One region of the Paenibacillus sp. CB74 genome, then DNA from elsewhere that is predicted to be linked to it. Evidence: riboswitches for the same ligand, from Rfam matches in the RefSeq annotation. Region 1 holds a riboswitch; the other holds the start of a gene.
What was found. Region 1 has a riboswitch for thiamine pyrophosphate ahead of thiC (phosphomethylpyrimidine synthase ThiC). Riboswitches for the same ligand answer to the same signal wherever they lie in the genome.
Positions count from the first base shown of each region.

Region 2: it holds a riboswitch for thiamine pyrophosphate, as region 1 does, so the genes downstream of both, ACX9NY_RS21355 (ABC transporter substrate-binding protein) here and thiC (phosphomethylpyrimidine synthase ThiC) in region 1, are expected to answer to the same signal.

Region 1 is NZ_CM146009.1:4,622,576-4,628,438, forward strand. It holds gene thiC (phosphomethylpyrimidine synthase ThiC) at 1-1,533, opposite strand, end outside; TPP riboswitch at 1,954-2,067, opposite strand; gene ACX9NY_RS20355 (IclR family transcriptional regulator) at 2,216-2,959, opposite strand; gene ACX9NY_RS20360 (alpha/beta hydrolase) at 3,319-4,344, shown strand; gene ACX9NY_RS20365 (Fe-Mn family superoxide dismutase) at 4,503-5,783, shown strand.
Region 2 is NZ_CM146009.1:4,848,281-4,854,143, reverse strand. It holds gene ACX9NY_RS21370 (ABC transporter ATP-binding protein) at 1-44, opposite strand, end outside; gene ACX9NY_RS21365 (ABC transporter permease) at 84-842, opposite strand; gene ACX9NY_RS21360 (MTH1187 family thiamine-binding protein) at 842-1,132, opposite strand; gene ACX9NY_RS21355 (ABC transporter substrate-binding protein) at 1,357-2,397, opposite strand; TPP riboswitch at 2,618-2,730, opposite strand; gene ACX9NY_RS21350 (phospholipase D-like domain-containing protein) at 2,975-4,375, shown strand; gene ACX9NY_RS21345 (DUF2798 domain-containing protein) at 4,585-5,019, shown strand; gene ACX9NY_RS21340 (MFS transporter) at 5,380-5,863, opposite strand, start outside.

The sequences.
Region 1 (5,863 bases):
GCGTGCCTTGGACAATGCATCATCCCGGCGCTGAGCACGCGGATGACCTTTCGCCAGATCGGCAGCATGAGCTGCGATCTTGTAGGCGATGACTCCTTCCCGTACATCATCCTTGTTAGGCAAGCCCAGATGTTCTTTTGGCGTAACGTAACAGAGCATCGACGTGCCAAACCAGCCGATCATAGCCGCACCAATGGCGGACGTAATGTGATCGTATCCCGGGGCAATATCGGTCGTCAGTGGCCCAAGTGTGTAGAACGGTGCCTCATGGCATATCTCCATCTGCAGGTCCACATTCTCCTTGATCTTGTGCATCGGTACATGCCCCGGGCCTTCGATCATTACCTGCACATCATGCTTCCACGCGATCTGTGTCAGTTCCCCGAGCGTAGCCAGTTCCGCCATCTGAGCTTCGTCATTCGCATCGTAGATGCTGCCCGGACGAAGTCCATCTCCCAGCGAAAACGCCACATCATACCTTTTCATAATCTCGCAGATTTCTTCGAAATGAGTGTACAAAAAATTCTCCTGATGATGCGCAAGGCACCATGCTGCCATAATGGACCCGCCCCGGGATACAATACCTGTCATCCGCTTGGCGGTCATGGGGATATAACGCAGCAGCACACCTGCATGAATCGTAAAGTAGTCCACGCCCTGCTCTGCCTGCTCAATGAGCGTGTCTCGGTACAATTCCCAGGTCAGCGCTTCCGCTTCGCCATTCACCTTCTCCAGTGCCTGATACAGCGGCACCGTACCAATCGGTACAGGTGAATTGCGGATGATCCATTCCCGGGTGGTATGAATGTTTTTACCTGTCGAGAGATCCATCACGGTATCCGATCCCCATCGTACCGCCCAGGTCATCTTCTCAACCTCTTCCTCGATGGAGGAAGATACGGCAGAGTTACCTATATTAGCATTGATCTTCACGTGAAAATGACGACCGATCAACATCGGCTCACTCTCTGGGTGATTGATGTTGGATGGCAGAATCGCCCGTCCACTTGCCAGCTCCTGCCGCACAAATTCCGGTTCCACGCCTTCACGGATAGCGGCATACTCCATTTCTGGTGTAATGACGCCCTGACTTGCGTAGTGCATCTGGGTGACACAGCGCCCAGCCAGAGCACGCAGTGGTTGTCCCCGAAATCCAGGGTATTCCTCTGCCCCGGCTCTCCGCCCTCCGGGCTTTAGTCCGTTATCCTCAGGTTGAACGGCTCTGCCCTCATATGCTTCAACATCACCGCGTTCCATAATCCAATGATTTCGGAGCGCGGGTAATCCCTTCCGAATATCCATCTGGAATTCGGGATCGGTCATGGGGCCGCTCGTATCGTAGACACGCAGCGGTTCGTTATGCTCCACCCCTTGGGGAGTATTCGTGTCATGAAGGGCTATCTCACGCTCCGGTACAGCTATGTCCGGCCGTGAGCCCTGAATGTAGACTTTGCGGCTGCCCGGAAAGGGCTGAACCCGTCCAGCCGCTCCTGTTTCCTTTTCCACCTGCTGACCGTTATGTTCCTGTTCCATCGCTTGTTGTCCCGTTTGATTTCCTGTACTCATGTTTGCTCGTCTCCTCCTCCGTGTTCGTTCACTTGGTTTGGTTGGCATCGTCATCAGCTCGCTTATGCACCTGTCCCAAATCATGCAGAGCGCAGAGAAGAAAGAGCGATCCTACACCAGACCAAGGGGGAGACATTATTCATGTACAGTTAACGACAGAACGGAGGTTACCACAGATCATGGATCTATAATGACTGCTCTCTCTCCAAGCCCACTTTTGCAGGTTATTGAAAAAACAGTCCATGGAATGTGTATTATCTCGCCCGTCCACTGTATATAAAAAAGCCGGCCCCCGAAGGAACCGACTTTAATGTCCATCACCAATAATGCTCCTGGTTGCAGCTCCATAACGGAGTCCTGCAAGAGTCACACATGTGGTGGTTGTGGTCATATCGCCGATTACTTCCCTACGCTGGTATGATCCAGATCAGGTGCAAAGGGTCCGGAATCTCATGCGATTCCGTCTCAGTCCGGACAATTCGGACTCCCCCAGTAACGTTAACAAGTTGCGGCATACATAAGCCGCTGTTCATATTCAATGAAGCTGACCCCGATGGGCCGTCCATTACAGAGTAGCGCAACCGGAACATAAAAACAACCTTTATATTCCAGAACACCAACCCAATTGGAGAAAAACCTTACATCAATATCAGGATAACATGAGCCCCATCTGCGTAGCAGCTTCCTTTAGCACAGGTGCGTATTCGTGCAAAGTCTCCTGCGAAAGTCGGCTGACAGGCCCTGAGACCGAGAGAGCAGCTGCAATATTGCCTCGGCGATCCATAATCGGTACAGATACCGCTGCAGCTCCCGGCTCACGCTCCTCATAACTCGTCGCATATCCGTTATCCCGGATATCTCCCATTTGCGCCAAATACACCGCCGGATCAATAAACACCGGCCATTCCGGCCCGTTCATCAGTTCCTCACGATCCTCATCCGTGGCAAACGCCATCAAGACTTTGCTGGATGCGCCAACAGACAGCGGAAGTCTAACACCAACGGGAGCAACTCGGCGAATCGCCTGATCACTTTGCACCGCCTGAATCCGAATCCGTTCACTGCCATCACGCAGGTACAGACTCACGGTCTCCCCCAATCGATCTCTCAGTCGCTCCATCGCAGGCAGCAACAGAATAGCGGGATCATCACTGCGGGACATATGAGCCGACAGCTCCCAGATTCGGATGCCTAGTCGATACTTCTCTGTTGCTGCATCGCGGATTACGAACCCGCGATCCTCCAGTGTAGCCATCAAGCGGTGCACTGTACTTTTGTGCAGGCCGATCTGGCTGGCAATCTCGGTGAGTCCCAGATCACTGCGTGTGGTAAAACATAATAATATATCCAGCGCCCGTTCCACAGCCCGGACGGTTAACTTGCGATCTTCCATGGCATAATGCCCTCCTCATGTTTCATCACATGAAACTTGGTTACATAAATTATATGAGAAACGGTCTCATCTGTAAACCAAAAAGAGCCAAAATTGAAATAGACCAACGTGTAAAATTTTCCTTTTTATAAGACTTAATCCCCTGTAATTTACACACTAAGGTAATGTTACCCATATATCTTAAGAACTATATAACAATTGCGTAACAAATGCCCTCAATCAATTGACTTTGACTATATTGGAACATACGATAAAGATATATTACATTAAGATATCGCTCTGAAGCAGGCTCTGAAATAAACGCAATTCTCTTTTCATGTCGTTGTTATCTTCAACTGAACTTCAAAGGAGGGGCATTCATGTATCCAACATCCCAGAGCGAAGCCCCGCTGCAAACAAAAGTGTCCGATCTGCCCTCTTCCCTATCACCGAGGCTGATTCGGTTCAAACATATTATCGTAGCGCTGCTGCTCTCCGTTGTATTTTTTCTATTGTTTTGTTTTATTGCACTGCATGGTTACATCGCATGGGTATTATCCAACCCGACTGTAGCGCCTGTCTTCTCCAATCCGGTGCAGGCCAAGAATATGAAGTACGAAGACATCACGTTCCCGGCAGCAGATGGCAGCCGGACAATGCAAGGATGGTATATCCCTGCTGACAATGCCGCAAGCAAAACGATTATTTTCAGTCACGGCTATGGTGCCAATCGTGAAGAAACATGGGTACCCATGTATGACCTGGCACACTATGCCCATCAACTTGGCTTCAATGTGGTCATGTTCGATTATGGCTTCGCCTCACAGGTGAACAAAGCTGTAGCCACAGGTGGCAAGGCTGAGTCACAGCAATTGCTGGGTGCCATCCAGTTCGCCAAGCAGCGCGGTGCGCAGGAACTGGTAGTCTGGGGTTTCTCCATGGGTGCCGGTACGGCGCTTCAAACCGGACTGATTACACAGGAAGTGGATGCGATGATTCTGGACAGTACGTTCCTGCTTGAGCCGGATACGCTGTACCACAACATTCATAACCAGATCGATCTCCCGCGTCAGCCTACACTGGAGATCATGAAACTGTTGTTCCCTGTTCTGAATGGTACCGGATTGCAGCAGATTCCGTACCAGGAAGTGAAAAAGGAAGATTATCCGTTCCCGATTTTCTTCATTCATGGTACGGAAGATGAGAAGGCGCCTTACCCGATTGCAGAACAGCTCGCCGCCAACCAGACCAATCCGTACTCGGATGTATGGATCGTCCAGGATGCACACCATGAGTTGATCTTCCGGGAGCATCCAAAGGAATATCTGCGCCGTGTCTCGACTTTCCTGAGTCATGTAACGAAAACAAGCAGTGACGATGTGCAGAACACGAATAGTGGAGAATAATCAAACTTCAATCATCGAATTTCCCGTTGATTCTTGAGCCCCTCAGGGGCTCTTTTTTTGCACTCATAGGACAACAGCCCGGCGGAATATACTCTTGGGACGCATGAAGCAACGGTCTACATATGCGATGAAATTCAACTGAAGGAGGCCCACCATATATGAACTGGGATGGATATGGTCACCTGCTACCTCTGCGGACCTTGGAAGAAATCCGTTTCTGGAAAGAGCAGGAGAAAGAACATACACTCGTCATTCGTGCACTGGTGCCCGATCTGGAGCCCCCATACGTCAAGCTGCTGGAGGAATGGGAGGCTACCTTTGCGAACAGTGAGCGAGTAGCGAATCAGCTGTTAAAACAACTATTGCCCGCAACCCATCCACCTGCTCCCTACATCGTTCGTTGTATCGATCAACTTGTGTCGGCTGCTCGGCAACAATCGAGAGAGTTCATCAAACAGCTGTATGTTCTTCTGGAGCAAAGTGCTGCGGTGCAAGCTGTTCCGCTTGCCAAAGTACTTATTTTGCATTTGATCCGCGAATCAGAGTATTTTCTAGGCGTATTGGATACGCTTGGCCAACCTGGCATCTTGCGAGAAACAAATTTGGAGCCGTCACTTTTTCTGGAAAATGCACTGCATACGTCAGGGTCAGCAACCACCCATCGCCAAGCTTCAGAAGCTCCAATTTCTCAAGAAGGGAATGTAAACGCACCTGCTACTTCAGCGCAGATTCAATCCACAACCGTTCAAGTGCCTTCTACCGGAACAACACAAGCCACGCCCAGCACTACTGCACCTCCCGTAAAAGAAAAGCCGGTTCCCATTGGAGGGCACACACTGCCCCCTCTTCCCTATGCGTACAATGCGCTGGAGCCACATATTGACGAACTAACGATGCGTATCCATCACGATAAACACCATCAATCTTATGTGGACGGACTAAATGTAGCAGAGAAGAAGCTGGCGGAATCGCGAAAAAAGAATAACTTTGAACTCATCAAGCATTGGGAACGTGAACTCGCCTTCAACGGGGCAGGCCACTACCTGCATACGATCTTCTGGACAATTATGAATCCTGCTGGCGGCGGTAAACCTTCCGGTATGCTCGCAGAGCAGATCAAGCGGGATTTCGGAAGCTATGAAGCGTTCAAGAATCAATTTACGGAAGCTGCGAACAAAGTGGAAGGCAGTGGCTGGGCGATGCTTGTCTGGAGCCCGAGAGCACATCGTCTGGAGATTTTGCAGGCGGAAAAACACCAGAACCTGTCCCAGTCCGATATCGTTCCACTCCTGCCGCTGGATGTGTGGGAACATGCCTACTATCTGAAACACCAGAATGAACGCAAAAAGTATATCGAGGATTGGTGGAATGTCGTCTACTGGCCGGCTGTTGCCGAGCGTTACGAAACAGCACGCAAGTTGTTGTGGCCGCCTTATTAAGCTTGAGCTTAGTTAGATGGAATGAAAAGAGATATCTCCAGCCGAATGACTGCAAGATATCTCTTTTTGGTGTAAACAAA
Region 2 (5,863 bases), 230 kb from region 1:
GCTCCCCGTTCAGGCTGGACGTGTTCGTCCTGTTGCTGATTCATATGCTGATCACTTCCTAATATATAGACTTACATGCTTTGTTATCGCTTCTGTGGCCGCCAGCGCACGAGCAGCTTCTCCAGCAGCGCGATGAGCAGGAAGAGCAGCAAGCTGAGCGCAACAATAATCATGATTGCCACGAATAAGCGATCTGTGCGATAAGCTGATTTTTGCAGCATCATATAATAACCAATACCCTTGTCTGCACCAATCCATTCGGCAATGATGGCGCCCATCACGCTATAGGTAGCGGCGATTTTGATACCGGAGAATACTGATGGTAGTGCATGGGGAAGCTCCAGCTTCCAGAAGATATGACGACGTTTGGCACCAGCCATGCGCATATAGTTCATCATCGCTGCATCTGTACGGGTCAAGCCGTCCATGGCCGCCACCGCAACGGGGAAAAAGCAGACTAATATGATGGTAATCAGCTTGGGCAACAGCCCGAATCCGAACCAGATTAACAGGAGCGGTGCGAGCGCGATGGTCGGTATATTTTGACTAAGAATAAGTAAAGGATACAGGGCTGACTTGAGAAAAGGAACCAAATGCAGCACCATTGCAATCAATAATCCAACCGCTGTTCCAGCGGCGAATCCGATCAGCGTTAACTGAATGGTTGCGGAGGCATGCATGCCCAGTCGCTCCGCTTGGGATGCCGCTTCGCGGGCGATATCGGACGGTGCGGGCAGCATCCATTTCTCGATGTGGAACAGGGATACAGCTCCCTGCCATAACGCTATAAAGAGAATAACCGCCACGAAGGGCGGCCATACACTTTTGAAATAGGCATTCATTAGCGGTACTTCTCCGTCAGGGTATCCATGCTGAAGCCAGTAGGGCTATGGGCGATTTTGATCTGGGAGATGATGCTTGGGCTGCCAGCCTCGACGAGTACTTCGTGCATTTTGCGGACAACCTCCAGCAGTTCCTCCAGTTCCCCCTCCATCGTGGTGTCGAGCGGGTTCACCTGATATTTCAGGCCGGATTGCTGAATAACTTCAATGGCGCGATCTACATAAGGATAAGAGTTCTCGCCATTTGGCGTTTTTGGAATAACCTGAATGCTAAGTAATGTGCTTGCCATGAGAGATCACGGCTCCTTTCGTGATATATAAAATGAACTAATGACGGTTACACTTGCCACTTCGATGACAGAATAACCTTCCAATCGCTGTTATCCCCAGATTTTTTTGATTCCCTTTCTCTAAAGGGAAAATCCGGTGATAAAGGCGACCGCTTCGCTTTTTCACGTTATTTCTGTCCTCTCCGTCCTCGTGTAAATATTAAGTTCGTTTTATATGAGATATTTTATTGGGGTAAAAACTCGTTTGTGTATGCCTTGCTCACGTCGACCTGTTCATCCAGCAGTTTTTTGCTAAACATCCAGTCGGTGTAGTTCTGCCACACTTCCTGTTTCTGTTCTCCCCAGCGCGGGGCGTCATCCGTGTACTTCGGACTCAGCCATTTCTGGCTTGCCAGTACCAATTCCTTGTCCAGATCCGGTACGGCCTTGATCAGAATATTCGCTGCGTCTTCGGGATGATCAATTGCGTATTGATACCCTTCGGAAGTTGCCTTCAGGAATGCTTTCACCAGCTCAGGGTCGTTCTGAATCGTCTGCTCGTTCGTTACGAGGACAGGTGTGTAATAATCCAGTGCATCTGAATAATCTTTCACATATAACATGTCGATCGGTTCCCCGCGCAGTTCAGCTTCAATCCCCGTCCAGGCGTAGAAAATCCATGCGAAATCAATATCCCGTTTTACAGCGGTGAAAAAGTCGGCATCACCCATGTTAATGTTTTTCACTTTGGATACGTCGGCGCCTTCGCCTTCCATAATGGATTGCATCACGGCTTCTTCCACTGGGGAACCCCAGCCGCCATAAGTTTTGCCTTCAAAATCTTTCGGTGATTTAATATTCCGATCTGCCGGAGCAGCGAACCCGGATGTATTATGCTGAATAACTGCTGCGATGGAGACGAGTGGAACCCCTTGTGTACGGGCTTGCGTTACACTTTCCTGATAACTTACGCCAAATGGCACTTCATTGGAAGCAACCATCGTATCGGCGCCGCCGGCACCTGGCTGAACAATCTCCACATTCAAGCCTTCGGCCTTATAAAAACCTTGATCTACGGCCGCATACAAGCCGGTATGATTCGTATTTGGTGTCCAGTCGAGCACCACTTTAACATCCTTGAGGGCTGCGTTGTCACCTTCATTGCTGCTCTCCGTATTCGTGCTGCCGTTCTGTTCAGCCGGGGCAGCTTCTTTACCGCCACATGCGGCCACAGTCACCAGTAGTACACATAAGAGCAACAGTCCCATTGTTTTACGCCATTTCATCTGTGATTCTCTCCTTCGGTATGTCCGGCCAGTGGCACGGGTACTCCTTGGCTTCATATCCAAGCTTCTTGCATAAATCGGCAGATTTATACCAGCTATGATCCGGATAACGTCACTTTTTTTAGCTCTCTGGCTATATAAAAGAACATTAAAAAAAGCGCCCCGTAATCCGGGACGCGTGCAGGCGTTAGAGAGGTGGCGTTCAGCCATAGGGCTGTGCCATTTCGATATACTCCGATTCCTACGCTGGCATGATCCAGATCAGGTCTAAGGGTTAGTATCTTGGTGGGATACACTCTCAGCCGGCCAATTCCGACTCCCCTGGGAAACTATGAAGTTACGGGCATTACTAGGTGTAATTATAGGCCAGAGGCCCAGTCGTGTCCAGTCAGGAACTGGATGGGAACGGATTTCCGGTCATCGTCTATTTGCTTCTAAGCCGCTTCGGTGATTAGTTTTTGATCGTTTGGCCTTGAGCCGAGCAGCTTGATTCATTTAAACAACATAATTTAGGTACAAAAGGAGATAGTACTGCTATACCAATAAATACTTTTACATAAAAATGGGGGAGTACTGAATGATCCTTAAAACCATAATCGCAATGATTCTGTGTTATAGTGCCTACGTTTTCTTCACAGCCTACCTTTTATTTTTGGTTCCGTCTCCATCTGCTATTGAAAATACGGATATGCAAAAATCGTTAACAAGAGGAAGTACAACAGATCGCGTAATGCTCCTGGAGGACGGCTTTCAATCGGGTCAGGTGAGAATCCAGACCATTCGAGAGGCAAAAACAAGCATCGACCTGGCCTATTACTCCATTCAAAAAGGAAAAACATCTCAGCTTTTTTTTGCTGCTTTATTCGATGCGGCTGATCGGGGTGTTCAAGTTCGAATCATTTTAGACGGGATTTTTCACAGCATGCGCGGAGAATTGCGTGATATTCCAGATGCCATTGCAGCTCATCCCAATGTCGAATTAAGATATTATGAACCACTCCACCTATTTATGCCATGGACATGGCATAATCGTCTGCATGACAAGATCCTTCTTGTCGACAACACATATGGAATCATTGGCGGCCAAAATATTGGTGATAAATATATGGCATTGCAACCCCCAAAAGACTATGTTTTTGATCGGGATGTCCTTGTTTACAATGCAAACGATAATACGAACAGCACGGTTGTTGAAATGAAACAATATCTAGATCAGTTATGGAACCATCCATTCACCAAACCAGAAAAACATGCAAAACGTCAGCATCATGCAAAAGGGTTAAAAGAGCTGGCTCAGCTGGCTGATTTATATCAAAAAGCCCAGGCTCAGAGTGATCCTTTTGTGAAAGTGTTGCCCAAGGAATGGGTTCGAGGAGCGCTTCATTCCGACCACGTTGCTTTCATTCACAATCCAATTAAAAGGCTGTATAAAGACCCCATCATGTGGAGGACATTTGTTCATTTCGCCAATCAAGCAAAGTCGAAAGTGTACCTTCAGACGCCATATGCCATTCCTACCAAGAAAATGGAGAAAGCCGTACATCTGTCGATGAATCCAAAAGCAGAATGGGTCATGCTGACGAATTCAATCCAGCAGACCCCTAACCCTTTGGCTTTCGCGGGATACTTAAGCTCTAAGGAACGGTTGCTTGATACCAGTCTGGCCGTATATGAATACGAAGGCCCTTATTCCATACACGGCAAATCATTTGTCATGGATGATTACCTCAGCATGGTTGGTTCGTATAATCTTGATCCCAGATCTGCCTTCCTAAATACCGAATCCGCTGTGGTCATTTACGGTTCTGCATTCGCCAACGAACTAACAGAGGCTATGGATATCAAACGTGCACATAGTACACTTGCGGTTAAAGATGAACATCCAGCAGAATCTACGAATCAGAAAGGCTCTATTTTCAAACGAATAGCAATCACAGCGTTATCCAAACTGTCTTTTCTCTGGAAATTTATGTTGTAGAAAAAAAATCGTATTCTCTTGAGCTTAACTTTTTCTCCGGTTTATCAAAAACTTGAAAATCAGATTTGTTCACGGAATGTTCACTTATGTGGTGGGGGTCATCATCTCTATAATTACGAAGGTAAACAGAGAGGATGAGAGAATTGCCAACGAGCAAGAAGGAACAAATTATTTTCGGCTTAATGATGTGTACAGGAATGGTCCTGGTGATGATGACTTTCAATTTGTGGCACACTGGGATACTTGGCAAGTTGTCCCCGCTTGAGATCCTGTTTCAATTCCTATTGTGTTTTGTCATCGCTTTTCTGGTGGAGTCCTTCATTGTTGGCCCTGTAGCGAGAAAAATTGCATTTTCCTTACCTTTTGACAAGTCCAACAAGATCCTTGGTGGGCTGGTCATGTCATTTTTTATGGTGATTGGCATGGTTCTGATCATGTCTTTGTACGGAATGATTTCAGCGTATCTTGCGGACCAATTAAATGGGGTATCCGTACTTGGTACGTACCTGCATACAATCGCTCGTAATTTCAGTCTGGCACTTCCATATCAGTTGATCATTCTAGGGCCGCTCGTACGATATGTATTCGGTAAATTCATCAAGAGCAACGGGCATATAATGCCTACTGTTAACAAAAGTGTGTAATTCCGATGGCCTTAAAGTATTTCCTGGGCAATCTTGTGCAAATGAATAGATCGTAACGAATCGAGAACACTTTATTAAGTCGGTTCTTGGGGAATGAAAAATCTAACGAATCTTAGCGGCGTTAATATGCCAAAAAAATGCAACAAGACCTTGATTTGAAGCTAATTATCTACAATAACTTCTCTAAGGTTCGTTAGATTTCGAACATACAGAAATGGAGCGGAATAGCGTGTGCTGGGTTCGTAAAAAACAGAGTAACGCTACCAAAAATGTCTACCGTCAAGTCATGACAGTAGACATTTCGATTTCTTTAATAGGTAATTCTGATTCTATGGCTCTGGACTGTATCACCCATAGCTGTTAAGTTGCTGGATCGACCACATGTTTGTTCTGCCACTGATACGTGATTACGCTAATGACAAGCAGGCCAACTGCAAAGATAGCAAGCATCCATGCGGATTGATTAACCTCCAGATGATCAAGACTCCATCCCGTGGTCAAAGGCAAAATGGCACCGCCAACCCCACCTGAGGCAATCAAAATGCTGGGTGTGGATTCTTCGGTTCCAGGCAGCAGTTTACTGGCGAAGACTAGGGCAATCGAGAAAATGCCTGACATGGCAAGTCCGAGCAGCAAGATGATGAGAAACGCAGACCAAATTTGGTCTGTAAATGGAAACACCATTAACAAAAGCACAGATGCAAGACAACTGTACAGCACATAGACGCGGTACTGGAATTTCTCTGCGATATATCCCGCGAAGAGTCGTCCTACAGACATGGCAATCCAGAAGCAGGTGACACTAAGCGCTGCTCCGGCTTCCTTCATGTTCATTTTCTCAATC